Regions from separate parts of the Variovorax sp. GW460-12-1-14-LB1 genome, predicted to be linked through region 1. Evidence: riboswitches for the same ligand, from Rfam matches in the RefSeq annotation. Region 1 holds a riboswitch; the other holds the start of a gene.

Region 1 (7,207 bases):
CAAGAAGAAGGAAAGAGAAGGACGCCATGCACCGAATCGTCGCCCAGGGCAGCAGCCTTGTCGCTGCCGGCTTGCTGGCCACCGCCGGTATCGCGGCCACGCCGGCCGCCGCGCCCGTTGCAGCCGTTGCGCCAGCAGCCGCCCCCGCCAATCCCGTCACCCACCTCGCCGAAGTGGAAACCGCCGTGCGCGCCTGGGCCGCCGCCTGGTCCGCGCGCGACGTCGAGCGCTACCTCGCCGCCTACGCGAGCGACTTCACCCCCGCGCGCGGCCAGACCCGCGAGCGCTGGGAGGCCGACCGGCGCGCCCGCATCACGGGCAAGTCGCGCATCAGCGTGGGCATCGAGGGGCTGGTGATCAGCGTCCAGGGCACCTCGGCCAGCGCGCAGTTCCGGCAGGTCTACAGCGCCGACGCGCTCACCGAGACCGACCGCAAGACGCTCGAGCTGCAGCGCGTGGGCCCGCGCTGGCTGATCCGCAAGGAGAGCGCGGGCAACTGACGCGCACCGCCTTGTCCCTGTAAGGCAAATGGTTCACGAAGATGTCACCACTTGCAACGATGCTGCAGCCTTCGACCTCCGAAAGCTGTGGCCGCCATGTTCCCCACCAAGACCGAGAAGGCACGCGACGAACTCCAGGCCGGGCAGCGCACGCTCAGCCAGCGTGAACGCGCCCTGCTGCTCATGGCCGACGGCCGGCGCTCGCTGACCGACTTCAGCCCGCTGTTCCCCAGCCGCGTCGAGGCCGAGCAGGCGATCCAGGGGCTGATGCAGCGCGGCTACCTGCAGGTCGCGCGCCCGGTCGCGCCGCCTCCTGCACCGGCCCCCACGCCCGTCCCCGCCGCCGAGCCGATCCAGGTCGCCACCTCGGCCGACAGCTTCGACGGCAAGCGCTCGCTGGCCACCACGCGCATGTTCCTGTTCGACATCTGCGAGCGCATGTTCGTGCGCCGCGACCCGCGCTTCGCCAACCAGATGCGCGACGCCCTGCGCGAGGCCCGTGACCGCGAGGCCATGCTGACCATCGCCGCACTGATGCTCTCCGAGATCGAGAAGGCCGCCGGCCCCGAGCGCGCCGACTCGCTGCGCGAGCGCATCGACAAGCTGCTGCCGCCGGCGGAAACCGTGCACTGAGCTGCCAGCCCCGGCCCCGCGATCCACTACACTCGCCGGGTCAGGAGAGAGCCCCGCGCGACGGGGCCGCCGAAGGCGCAGGGGTTCCCCGAACGCTCAGGCAAAAGGACTGACAAGACGCCGGCAACCACCGGCGTTTCCTTGCTGGAGAGAGGCCGTGGCATTGCATGCGGCCCACCGAAGGAGCAAACCCCGATCGTGGGGCGAATCTCTCAGGTAAAGCGGACAGCAGGGGTGGCCCGTGGCGTTGCAGCCATGGATTTCGACTGCCCCTTTGGAGTGCCCCGTGGCCGCTTCCTCCGCTTCCGCTTCTTCGGATACTCAACTTCTCAAGACCCCGCTGTACGACCTCCACGTCGAGTTGGGCGCCCGCATGGTGCCCTTCGCCGGCTATTCGATGCCGGTCCAGTACCCCGCCGGCCTCATGGCCGAGCACAAGCACACGCGCGATGCGGCCGGCCTGTTCGACATCTCGCACATGGGCCAGCTGCGCCTGGTCGGCCCCGATGCCGCCGCCGCCTTCGAAACCCTGATGCCCGTCGATGTGGTCGATCTGCCCGCCGGCAAGCAGCGCTACGGCCTGCTGCTGAACGACGAGGGCGGCATCCTCGACGACCTGATGTTCTTCAACGAAGGCAATGGCTCGCTCTTCGTGATCGTGAACGGCGCCTGCAAAGTGGCCGACATCGCCCACATCCAGGACAAGATCGGCGCGCGCTGCCAGGTGCAGCCCCTGCCCGACCACGCCCTGCTGGCACTGCAAGGTCCGCAGGCTGCGGCCACGCTGGCGCGCCTGTCGCCCGGCATCGAGCGCTTCGTGTTCATGACCGGCGGCGCGGTGCAGATCGGCGGCATCGCCGCCTTCGTCACCCGCAGCGGCTACACCGGCGAAGACGGCTTCGAGATCTCGGTGGCCGCAAAAGACGCCGACGCCCTCGCCCGCCTGCTGCTCGCACAGCCCGAGGTGAAGCCCGTCGGCCTGGGCGCGCGCAACTCGCTGCGGCTCGAAGCCGGCCTGTGCCTGTACGGCAACGACATCGACACCACCACCACCCCGGTCGAAGCCTCGCTCAACTGGGCCATCCAGAAGGTGCGCCGCGCGGGCGGTGCGCGCGAAGGCGGCTTCCCGGGCGCGGCCAAGGTGCTGGCCCAGCTGGCCGCCGTCGCCTCGGGCGCGGCCGGCCACACCGACCACAAGACGCTCACGCGCAAACGCGTCGGCCTCGTGGCGCTCGAACGCATTCCGGTGCGCGACGGCACGCTGCTGCAGTCGCTCGAAGGCCACGACATCGGCACCGTCACCAGCGGCCTGCTCGGCCCCACGGCCGACCGCTGCGTGGCCATGGGCTACGTGGCCGCCGCCTTCGCCGAGCCCGGCACGCGCGTGCAGGCCATCGTGCGCGGCAAGCCGGTGCCGATGGAGGTGTCGACGATGCCTTTCGTGCCGACGCGCTACTACCGCGGCTGACCGACACTGAACCCCGCAGACCCGGCTAGGCTCTGCATCCCGATTCCATTTTTTCCACGAGGAGTTTTTTCATGAGCATCAAATACACCAAGGACCACGAATGGGTGGCGGCCGAAGGCGGCGCCGCCACCGTCGGCATCACCGTGCATGCGCAGGACGCGCTGGGCGATGTGGTGTTCGTCGACCTGCCTGAAGTGGGCAAGACCTTCGCGCAGGGCGAGGTCGCCGGTGTGGTCGAGTCGGTGAAGGCCGCCGCCGATGTGTTCATGCCCGTGTCGGGCGAGATCACCGAAGTGAACGAAGCGCTGCGCGCCGACCCGTCGCTGGCCAACAGCGACCCGCTGGCCGCCGGCTGGTTCTTCAAGGTCAAGCTGAGCGAGCCCGCGCAGCTCGACGCCCTGCTCGACGCCGCCAGCTACGACAAGTTCGCCGCCGAATCCTGATCCGCTGAACAGCAGCTTCCTCGCACCTTCGTTCCTTCTCCCCGAGCCTTCACCGCCATGCCGATTCCCGCCCTTCCCTCTTTGCAAGAACTAGAGAACGCCGAAGAATTCCTCGCCCGCCACATCGGCATCGATGCGGCGGACGAGGCGCGCATGCTGCCGGTGATCGGCTCGGAAACGCGCGCGGAGCTCATCGACGGCATCGTGCCCGCGGCCATCCGCCGCGCCCGGCCGATGCGCCTGCCCGCGCCGGTCACCGAGGCCGACGCGCTGGCCGAGCTGAAGACGCTGGCGTCGAAGAACAAGGTGTTCAAGAGCTTCATCGGCCAGGGCTACTACGGCACGCACACGCCGGGCGTGATCCTGCGCAACATCCTGGAGAACCCCGCCTGGTACACCGCCTACACGCCCTACCAGGCCGAGATCTCGCAGGGCCGCATGGAAGCCCTGCTCAACTTCCAGACGATGGTGTGCGACCTCACGGGCATGGCCATCGCCAACGCCTCGATGCTCGACGAGGCCACGGCCGCGGCCGAAGCCATGACGCTCGCCAAGCGCAGCGTGAAGAGCAAGAGCAACGTGTTCCTGGTGTCGGGCGACTGCCACCCGCAGACCATCGAGGTCATCAAGACGCGCGCCGCGCCGCTGGGCATCGAGGTCAAGGTGAGCACGGTGTCGGAAACGCTGCCGCACCTGATGGTGAGCGGCGAGTTCTTCGGCGTGCTCGCGCAGTACCCGGCCACCACCGGCCACGTGCACGACCTGCGCCCGCTCGCGGGCCACGCACACCAGTGCGACGCCGCCTTCATCGTCGCGGCCGACCTGCTGGCGCTCACATTGCTGGTCGCCCCCGGCGAGTTCGATGCCGACATCGTCTGCGGCACCACGCAGCGCTTCGGCATGCCACTGTGCAACGGCGGCCCGCACGCCGCCTACCTGGCCTGCCGCGACTCGTTCAAGCGTTCGCTGCCCGGCCGCCTCGTCGGCGTGAGCGTCGACACGCACGGCCAGCCCGCCTACCGCCTCGCGCTGCAGACGCGCGAGCAGCACATCCGTCGCGAGAAGGCCACCTCGAACATCTGCACCGCGCAGGTGCTGCCGGCCGTGGTCGCCAGCATGTACGCCGTGTACCACGGCCCCGACGGCCTCACGCGCATCGCGCAGCGCGTGGCCGTGCTCACCGCCATCCTCGCCAAGGGCCTGTCGCAGATGGGCCGCGAGCCGGTGAACACCACCGCCTTCGATTCGCTCACGATCCGCACCGGCGACGACACCGCCGCGATCATCGAGCGCGCGCAGGCCGGCGGCGTCAACCTGCGCCAGCGCCTGCAGCAGCACCTGGGCATCTCGCTGGACGAAACCACCACGCGCGCCGACATCGAAACCCTGTGGGCCCTGTTCGTGCCCGCCGGCACCGCGATGCCGCGCTTCGACGAGCTGGCCGCCAGCACCACGCCGCTGATTCCCGAGGACCTGCGCCGCACCAGCGCCTTCCTCACGCACCCGGTGTTCAACACCCACAAGAGCGAAACGGCGATGCTGCGCTACATCCGCAGCCTCTCGGACAAGGACCTCGCGCTCGACCGCAGCATGATCCCGCTGGGCAGCTGCACCATGAAGCTCAACGCGACCAGCGAGATGATCCCCATCACCTGGCCCGAGTTCGCCAACATCCACCCCTTCGCGCCCGCCGACCAGCTGCAGGGCTACGCCCAGCTCGACGCGCAGCTGCGCGCCTGGCTGTGCGAAGCGACCGGCTACGCGGGCATCAGCCTGCAGCCCAACGCGGGCTCGCAAGGCGAGTACGCGGGCCTGCTGGCCATCAAGTCCTTCCATGAAGCCAAGGGCCAGGGCCACCGCAACATCTGCCTGATTCCCTCGTCCGCGCACGGCACCAACCCGGCCAGCGCCCAGATGGTGGGCCTGCAGGTGGTGGTGACGGCCTGCGACGCGCAGGGCAACGTCGACATGGACGACCTCAAGCGCGCCTGCGAAAAACACAGCGCCCACCTGGCCGCCGTGATGATCACCTACCCCAGCACGCACGGCGTGTTCGAAACCCGCGTGAAGGAACTGTGCGAGCTCGTGCATGAACACGGCGGCCGCGTGTACGTCGACGGCGCCAACATGAACGCGCTGGTCGGCGTGGCCGCGCCGGGCGAATTCGGCGGCGACGTGAGCCACCTGAACCTGCACAAGACCTTCTGCATCCCGCACGGCGGTGGCGGCCCGGGCGTCGGCCCGGTCTGCGTGGTCGAAGACCTCGTGCCCTACCTGCCGGGCCATGCCACGGCCGGCGTGCCCTCGAACGGCGTGGGCGCCGTGTCGGCCGCGCCGCTGGGCAACGCAGCCGTGCTGCCGATCAGCTGGATGTACTGCCGCATGATGGGCGCCAAGGGCCTGCAGGCCGCGACCGAGACGGCCATCCTCAGCGCCAACTACATCAGCGCGCGCCTGAAGGACCACTACCCCACGCTGTACGCGAGCCCCAACGGCCACGTCGCGCACGAGTGCATCCTCGACCTGCGCCCGCTCAAGGACACCAGCGGCGTCACCGCCGAAGACGTGGCCAAGCGCCTCATCGACTACGGCTTCCACGCGCCCACGCTGAGCTTCCCCGTGCCCGGCACGCTGATGGTGGAACCGACCGAAAGCGAACCGCTGGCCGAGCTCGACCGTTTCGTCGACGCGATGATCGCCATCCGCGGCGAAATCCGCCGCGTGGAAGAAGGCGTCTGGTCGAAGGACGACAACCCGCTCAAGCACGCGCCGCACACCGCCGCCAGCCTGCTCGGCACGGAGTGGAGCCACCCGTACTCGCGCGAACTCGGCGCGTTCCCGCTGGCCGAACTCAAGCAGGCCAAGTACTGGCCGCCGATCGGGCGCGTCGACAACGTCTACGGCGACCGCAACCTGTTCTGCAGCTGCGTGCCGGTGGGCGAGTACCAGGAAACCGAAGAGGCCTGACGAAGGCGCGGCGGCGCAAGCCGCCCGCCGTTCAGCCTTCGCGGCGGTACATCGCCCACTTCACGGTGAGCAGGTCCGCGGCGATCTTCGCGGCGTTCACGCCCGCGTAGGTTTCGGACGGATCGAAGGCGAAGGCCGCTTGGTAGCGCTTGATGTGCGCGTAGTCCCGATCGAAGGTCATCGGGCCCATGAGTTCGGTCGGGTCGGTGCCGGCGGGAAGCGCCAGGAATTTCCCGGGGTCGGTGGTGCTCTGGTAAAGATCGACGCTCATCAGGTTCATGGCTTGCCCTCGAAGTCGTAGGCGCAAATCATCTCGACCCTTCGCGCCGCATGCAATCGGCCCGCGCCTACAGGGCGTGCAGGCGGGGCGCTGTCAGTGCATCGCGCCTCAGGGCTGCTTCTTCTTCGCGATCTCGCCGGTGGCGATCTGCGCGCGCAGCCCGCGCAGGCTGGCCTTCATCTTGCGCTCGTTCTCGGGCCCCATGCGCACCAGGATCTTCTGGCCGGCCGAGAGCGATTCGAGCTTCGGATCGGCGTACTCGTAGCGCACCCAGGGCCGCTGCGAGGGAATGTCGCCCTTCACCTCGACCAGCTTCACCTGCACCGGCCCCGTGGGTTCGGGCGCTTGCAGCAGGTGGTCGATCACGGCGATGAAGCGGTCGTTGAAGTAGCGGCCCGGGTAGCCCAGCTCTTCGTACGCCTGCTGGAACAGCGGGTACAGCCGCGCATACACCGCCGCCGCCTTGGCCGGATCGACCGCCCCGGCCAGCATCACGACGCCGTTGTAGCGCGCCGCGTTGTTCGCCGCGATGGTCTGCACGCCGCCCTGCTGCGGCCCCTCGGTGATGAAGCGCTGCGGCGCGGGCTGCACGGGCCACTTGCTCGCGGGCGCCTGCTCGCGCGGCAGGTTGTCGACGGTGGCGACGAAGCGCCGCACCACGCCGTCTGACTGCAGGTAGGCCGCCACGGCCTTGCCGCCCAGCAGCTCGGAGAGCGCCTTCATCACGCGCGCATCGGAACTGGCCAGCGCAGGCAGCGCGGCATCGGGCGGGGCCAGTGCCTCGACCGGGTTCTGCGGGCCCTTCGGCTCTTCGGCCTTCGGTGGCTCGGGGGGCGCGTCGGTCGGGGCGACGGCCACGGGCGCGGTCGGCAGCGGCGCCAGTTGCTGCTGCTGGTACCAGCGCCAGCCGAAATAA
Region 2 (7,207 bases), on a different contig from region 1:
CTCGAATCCGAGTTTCTCGACGCGGGCTTCTATTTCTCGCTGATTCAATAGCTTTCGATAGCTGCCATTGCGTGCTGCAAAAATCTTTCGCCCTCGCGAAAAATCTTTCGTCGCAAAAGCGCGTTGACATCTTTCCACGCCCGCACGAATTCGATTGACATCGAGTCCCGTCTGGCGAGCCATCTCACCGCCATGGTAGGCATCCACAACCGAAGTCATGTCAGAGGGATAGTACATCTGCTTCACGCGATACAAAGTCCCCGACTCCAGCAGGATGACCGGGCGTTGCTCAAGATTGGCCAGCTCAAGCAGCTTCGCGATGTTGGGGTGAAGACCTTCTGTACAAAGAAAAGGCACATTCAAAGGCACATCAGCCTCTTCCGCCAGCAGCATTCTTGGAAGCGTTTCTGCAATGAAATGAAAGTAATTATTTTCATACTCATGCATGATGTGAAATCCGCGCTCTATCCAGGCAGCCTGCCGAGCGTTCACCTCTATATGCAGATGTCCAGGTGCCGCAGAGCGCCTCGCCTTTCCATATTTGATGGCGGCGTCTTCTCTGCACAGAAAATGCGCATTTTCGTCATGCAGCACAAAATTCGTCGGACCGATCAGATAGCGGGTTCCGGCAATGGCGGTCGTGTCATTGATTTCGGCAACAAATCCGACCTTCGGATAATCCGGGGGGCCATCGAGGCCCTCGCAAAACCCGGGCGCAACGCGATGAAGAACCCGTCCCGCACCGCCAGCCTGAGACGCCACTGAAAACACCGAGCCAACCGGCAGATCGATGGAGCAAGGCCGAGCTGCATAGGAAGGTGTCAACGCTCCCATGAATTCGGACAAGGCGGGAACAGAATCAAAATGCGCCAGCCGTGCCGGCAAACGCCCCTCGGCCGCACCGAATTTCAAATAGTGCAGCAACGGGCTCAATTGCGTGGCGGCGACATCGGGGTATTCATCCAGATACCACTGCGGATCGAACCTCACGCTGGGCGCGTCCCCTGCACGCTCTCCAATTTCGAGATAGTGGGCCAGCGGGTTCTTTTCCGCCGCACGCAATTCGGGATGGCGATCGAGGTACCAGGTGGTATCGAACATGGGATTGGGATTTCCCCTCAGGAATCCCCCTCCCAGATAGTGCTCCCACGGGTTGGCGATCAGTGCACGGTCCGGCAGCCCCTTGAGGTACCAGGCTGCGTCGAAAAGCTCCACCAGCTGCGGCGTCTTGCGCGGCAGCCGCTTGCGAAGCGCCCCTTTTGCGGCGTCCAGCAAGCTCTCTTTCTTTTCCTTGATGGCAGGCGAACTTTTCACGGCTGCGCGGCCCTGATGTCGTCCGGACGACCGATGGCGATCCCCTTGCACAGGCACCCGTACGCGACCAGCCCGTTGAAGTCAGCAAGTTGTCTCATCTGGAATTGGAATATTTTTGAGATGGCCCGCGTGGGAAGGGCTCTGAAGAAAACGCCGCAAACCGGCTGCTGGTCGACCTGTGTTCAGCCGGGAATTTCGGCGCTCAGGAAGGTCGGCGCTGCCGCGTCCTTGGCGGACAGCTTCGGCGCGATGCCCGTGTCAGGCCACTCGATCGCCAACGTGGGGTCGTTCCACGCAATGCAGCGCTCGTGCGCCGGTGCGTAGTAGTCCGTCGTCTTGTACAGAAAATCAGCCGACTCGCTGAGCACCAGGAAGCCGTGCGCGAGACCCGGCGGAACCCACAACTGCCGATGGTTGTCCTCCGACAGTTCACTGCCCACCCATTGCCCGAAGGTCGGCGACGACCGGCGGATGTCCACCGCCACGTCGAACACCGCCCCTCGAACCACGCGCACCAGTTTTCCCTGTGGTTGCTGCACCTGGTAATGGAGGCCTCGCAAGACCCCCTTGGTGGAGCGCGAGTGGTTGTCCTGAACGAAGTCGACGCGCTGGCCGACGGCTTCGTCGAAAGCCTTCTGATTGAAGCTCTCGAAGAAAAACCCGCGTGCGTCGCCGAACACCTTGGGTTCGATCAGCAACACGTCGGCGATGGCCGTCTGCGTGACCTTCATGAGCGCACACCTTCGGCCAGCAAATGGCTGAGGTACTTGCCGTAGCCATTCTTCTGCAACGGTGCTGCAAGCTTGGCCAGTTGTTCGTTGTCGATGAACCCATGGCGCCACGCGATCTCTTCGGGGCACGCGATCTTGAGCCCCTGCCGATGCTCCAGCGTCGCGATGAACTGCCCGGCTTCCAGCAGACTTTCATGCGTACCGGTATCGAGCCAGGCATAGCCGCGCTGCATGATCTGCACGTTGAGCCGGCCAAGGTCGAGGTACGCCTGATTGACGGCCGTGATCTCGAGCTCGCCTCGCGCACTCGGCTTCACGGCCTTGGCGATGTCGATGACCTGGTTGTCGTAGAAGTACAGGCCCGTCACGGCATAGTTGCTCTTGGGCTTGAGCGGCTTTTCCTCGATGCTGCTGGCCTTGCCTTGTGCATCGAATGCGACCACGCCATACCGCTCCGGGTCATGCACGTGGTACGCGAACACAGTGGCTCCCGCGTCCTGCGCGTCGGCGCCGCCCAGCAGATGGGCAAAGTCATGCCCATAGAAGATGTTGTCCCCCAACACCAGTGCGCTCGGCGAGTTCCCCACGAACTTGTCGCCGATGATGAACGCCTGCGCCAGGCCATCGGGACTCGGCTGCACCGCGTACTGCAGGTTGATGCCCCACTGGCTGCCGTCGCCCAGCAGCTGCTGGAAGCGCGGCGTGTCCTGCGGCGTGCTGATGATCAGGATGTCGCGCATGCCGCCGAGCATCAGGGTGCTCAGCGGGTAATAGATCATGGGCTTGTCGTACACCGGCAGCAGTTGCTTGCTCATGGCGAGCGTGGCCGGGTGCAGGCGGGTGCCGGAGCCACCGGCAAGGATGATGCCTTTGCGTTGCGTCATGGGAGTCTTCTTCTGTGAGGGGCAGGAAAAATCAGTCGGTCAGAGCGTCTCGCGCAGCATGCGTGCCACGCCTTCCTGCCAGGGCGGCAGTCGCAGGCCGAAGGTGGTCTGCAGCTTGGTGGTGTCGAGCCGCGAGTTGTGCGGGCGCTTCGCGGGCGTCGGAAAGGCGCTGGTGGGCACGGCCTCCACGGCCTGCGGGCCGGCCTTGAGTTCGACGCCGGCCTGCTGCGCCATCTCGAGCACGAAGCGCGCGTAGCCGTGCCACGTGGTCTCGCCGCCGGCGATGGCGTGGTACAGGCCGGCCTTGGTCGGGTCTTGCAAGGTGGCGCGGATGGCGTGCGCGGTGATGTCGGCCAGCAGCTCGGCACCGGTCGGGGCGCCGAACTGGTCGTCGATGACCGTGAGCTTGTCGCGCTCCTTGGCCAGCCGCAGCATGGTCTTGGCGAAGTTGCCGCCGCGTGCGGCGTACACCCAGCTGGTGCGAAAGATCAGGTGCTTCGCGCAATGCTGCGCCACCAACTGCTCGCCTTCGAGCTTGGTCTGGCCGTACACGCTGAGCGGGCCGGTCGCGTCGTCTTCTTTCCAGGGTCGGGTGCCGCTGCCGTCGAAGACATAGTCGGTGGAGTAATGCACCATCAGCGCACCAATCTGCTGCGCGGCCTCCGCCACCACGCCGGGCGAGGTGGCGTTGAGCTTGCGCGCGAAGTCGGGCTCGCTCTCGGCCTTGTCGACGGCGGTGTGCGCGGCGGCATTGACGATGACGTCGGGGCGCACAGCCAGCACGGTTGCAGCCAGCTGCTCGGGACGGCTGAAGTCGGCGTGGAAGTCGGTGCTGTCGAAGTCCAGGGCGACCAGTTCGCCGAGCGGCGCGAGGCTGCGCTGCAACTCCCAGCCGACCTGTCCACCCTTGCCGAGCAGCAGCAACTTCATGCGGAAGCCTTTGCAGGTGCGGCGTCGTACTGCTTCTCGACCCATTCGCGGTAGGCGCCACTTTGCACGTTGCGCACCCACTCGCCGTTGGCGAGGTACCACTGGACGGTCTTGCGGATGCCGGTATCGAAGGTCTCGGCGGGCTTCCAGCCGAGTTCGCGCTCGAGCTTGCGTGCATCGATGGCGTAGCGGCGGTCGTGGCCCGGGCGGTCCGTGACGTAGGTGATCTGTTCCTTGTACGGCTTGCCGTCGGCGCGGGGGCTCAGTTCGTCGAGCAGCGCGCACACGGTGTTGACGATCTCGATGTTGGGCTTCTCGTTCCAGCCGCCGACGTTGTAGGTCTCGCCGAGCTTGCCGGCCTCGAGCACGCGGCGGATGGCGCTGCAGTGGTCCTTCACGTAGAGCCAGTCGCGCACCTGCATGCCGTCGCCGTACACGGGCAGGTTCTTGCCGGCCAGTGCGTTGACGATCATCAGCGGGATCAGCTTCTCGGGGAAGTGGAACGGGCCGTAGTTGTTCGAGCAGTTGGTGGTGACCACCGGCAGGCCGTAGGTGTGGTGCCAGGCGCGCACGAGGTGGTCGCTCGCGGCCTTGCTGGCCGAGTACGGGCTGTTGGGCTCGTACTTGTTCTCTTCGGTGAAGGCCGGGTCGGTCTTGGAGAGCGAGCCGTAGACCTCGTCGGTCGACACATGCAGGAAGCGGAAGGCCGCCTTCTGGTCGGCCGGCAGGGCGTTCCAGTAGCCGCGCACCGATTCGAGCAGGCGGAAGGTGCCGAGCACGTTGGTCTGCACGAAGTCTTCCGGACCGTGGATCGAACGATCCACGTGCGATTCCGCGGCAAAGTTCACGACGGCACGGGGTTTGTGCTCGGCCAGCAGGCGATCGAGCAGCGCGCTGTCGCCGATGTCGCCCTGCACGAAGACATGGTTCGCGTTGCCCTTGAGCGACGCCAGGGTCTCCAGGTTGCCCGCGTAGGTCAGCTTGTCGAGGTTCACGACGGGCTCGTTGCCCTGCGCGATCCAGTCGAGCACGAAATTGGCGCCAATGAAGCCTGCGCCGCCGGTAACCAGGATCATGGAGTCCCCTGCATGTAGAAAAAAGTTTGCTTTACCAAAAATCAACATTCAATTATCCCATCGGTGTGAAGTGCCGATGTACAGGGCTTGGCCGGCTTGCGGGGCCCGCCTACAATCGCCAACAATTGCAGGAGAGCGGGCCTCCACGGAGGCCCTACCGAAGGCGCAAACTCCCATAAACGCTCAGGTCGGCCCGACGAAATTCCAGGCAACGCCCAGGAACTTCGGCAAGGGGTCAGTACTGCACTCATCGATACAGCCGTCTGGAGAGCCGCCACGCCATGTGGCGCACCGAAGGAGCAAACCCGCTGCGGGTGCAGCAGGGTGAATCTCTCAGGTACCGAGGACAGGGGGAGCGGCAACTTGGACATCGGTCGTCCGGTTGCTTGCTATTTTTTCAATAGCACTCCACGCCCGCCGTTCAAGCGCTGCAAACTCAAAGGTACTTGCAATGCGTGTGATCGTTCTTGGCGCCGGCCTGCTCGGCGTGACTTCGGCCTATTACCTCCAGCAACTCGGCCACGAGGTGACCGTGATCGACCGGCAGGCCACCCCGGCCGCCGAAACCAGCTTCGCCAACGGCGGCCAGATCTCGGTCAGCCATGCCGAGCCGTGGGCCAATCCGAGCGCGCCGCTGAAGGTGCTGCAATGGCTCGGCAAGGAAGATGCGCCGCTGCTGTTCCGCATCCGCGCCGACATGCGCCAGTGGCTCTGGGGCCTGCAGTTTTTGCGCGAATGCACCCCCGCCCGCACCCGCCACAACATCGAACAGATCGTTCGTCTCGGTACATACAGCCGGGAAATGTTGCAGCAATTGCGTCGAGACACCGGCCTGAACTATGACCAGCGCACGCAAGGCATCCTGCACTTCTACACAACGCAAAAAGAATTCGACGGCGCCCTCGCGCCCGCCGAGCAGATGCGTGCCCTGGGCTGCGAGCGGCTGGTCATCTCGGCCGACGAGGCCATCAGGATCGAACCCGCCCTCGCCCACATCCGCCCCCAACTCGCTGGCGCCACCTACACCGCCGAAGACGAATCGGGCGACGCCAACCGCTTCGCGCGCGAGCTCGTGAAGCTGGCCGAGGCGGCCGGCGTGAAGTTCCTCATGAGCCACACGGTGACCGCGCTGCGCGAAGCCGGCGGCAGCATCGACCACGTCGAGGCGACCGACAACGAAGGCCGCTTCCAGCGCATCCGCGGCGATGCCTTCGTGCTCGCGATGGGTTCGCTGAGTCCGTTGTACGCCGCGCCGCTGGGCATCCGCCTGCCGATCTACCCCGCCAAGGGCTACTCGGTGACGCTCCCCGTCAAGGACGCATCGAAGGCGCATCAGGTCTCGCTGACCGACGACGAATACAAGCTGGTGTTCTCGCGCTACACCTCCGAGTCGGGCGACCGCCTGCGCATCGCCGGCACGGCCGAGCTCAACGGCTACGACCGCGACCTGAACCGCGTGCGCTGCGAAGCCATCGTGCGGCGCGTCGAAGAACTCTTCCCCGGCGCCGGCGACACCGAGCGCGCGCAGTTCTGGACCGGCCTGCGCCCGGCCACGCCGAGCAACGTGCCGTTGATCGGCAAGACCAAGTTGCCGAACCTGTTCCTCAACACCGGCCACGGCACGCTCGGCTGGACGCACGCCTGCGGCTCGGGCAAGTCGATCGCGCGCATCGTGAGCGGGCTGGCGCCCGAGGTCGACTTCGCGTTCGCCGGCATGCCGGCGCCCGCGCCACGCGCCGTGCAGCCCGCACTGGGCTGACACGACACGCGCCCTCGGGTCACGCCTTGAACGTGACCCAGGGCTTGAGCCGCACGGCGCAGCGGATGAGCCCCGCGCTTTCCTGCGCCTCGATCACCGCGCCGATCGGCTTGTAGGCCTGCGGCGCCTCTTCGATGCGGCGCTCCTCGCGCAAGGTCACGCACTGCCAGCTGGCTTCCGCGCCGCCGGGTGCAGGCCGCATCGCGCGCACCTCCTGCCGACGCATGCGCCGGCCGGCACCATGGCTGCACGACCACAGCCAGTCTTCATGCCCCAGCCCGGTCGCGAGGTACGAGTGATCGCCCATCGACCCGGGGATCAGCGCCAGATCGCCCGCGTGCGCCGGCGTCGCGCCCTTGCGGTGGATGTTCATGCCGTGCTCGCGCAGCACCACGTTGTGCGGCACGTCGACCACGAGCGTCGACGCCGTGGCACCCAGCAGCTCGGCGAAGTCCTTGCGCACCAGCTCGGCCAGCACGACGCGATTGGCCCACGCATAGCGCGCGGCCACGC

The links. Region 1 has a riboswitch for glycine ahead of gcvT (glycine cleavage system aminomethyltransferase GcvT). Riboswitches for the same ligand answer to the same signal wherever they lie in the genome.
Region 2: another riboswitch for glycine. It lies ahead of AC07Y4_RS09850 (D-amino acid dehydrogenase); the one in region 1 lies ahead of gcvT (glycine cleavage system aminomethyltransferase GcvT).

Annotation. Positions count from the first base shown of each region.
Region 1 covers NZ_JBWKYF010000024.1:53,409-60,615, reverse strand. Annotated here, with positions in the region: gene AC07Y4_RS14700 (L,D-transpeptidase Cds6 family protein) at 27-500, shown strand; gene AC07Y4_RS14695 (hypothetical protein) at 597-1,133, shown strand; glycine riboswitch at 1,165-1,255, shown strand; glycine riboswitch at 1,268-1,372, shown strand; gene gcvT (glycine cleavage system aminomethyltransferase GcvT) at 1,420-2,601, shown strand; gene gcvH (glycine cleavage system protein GcvH) at 2,673-3,044, shown strand; gene gcvP (aminomethyl-transferring glycine dehydrogenase) at 3,102-6,011, shown strand; gene AC07Y4_RS14675 (hypothetical protein) at 6,043-6,291, opposite strand; gene AC07Y4_RS14670 (DUF3014 domain-containing protein) at 6,400-7,207, opposite strand, start outside.
Region 2 covers NZ_JBWKYF010000014.1:30,101-37,307, reverse strand. Annotated here, with positions in the region: gene AC07Y4_RS09875 (glycosyltransferase family 61 protein) at 1-1,314, opposite strand, end outside; gene rfbC (dTDP-4-dehydrorhamnose 3,5-epimerase) at 1,497-2,045, opposite strand; gene rfbA (glucose-1-phosphate thymidylyltransferase RfbA) at 2,042-2,929, opposite strand; gene rfbD (dTDP-4-dehydrorhamnose reductase) at 2,969-3,859, opposite strand; gene rfbB (dTDP-glucose 4,6-dehydratase) at 3,856-4,935, opposite strand; glycine riboswitch at 5,054-5,144, shown strand; glycine riboswitch at 5,189-5,295, shown strand; gene AC07Y4_RS09850 (D-amino acid dehydrogenase) at 5,387-6,694, shown strand; gene AC07Y4_RS09845 (RtcB family protein) at 6,714-7,207, opposite strand, start outside.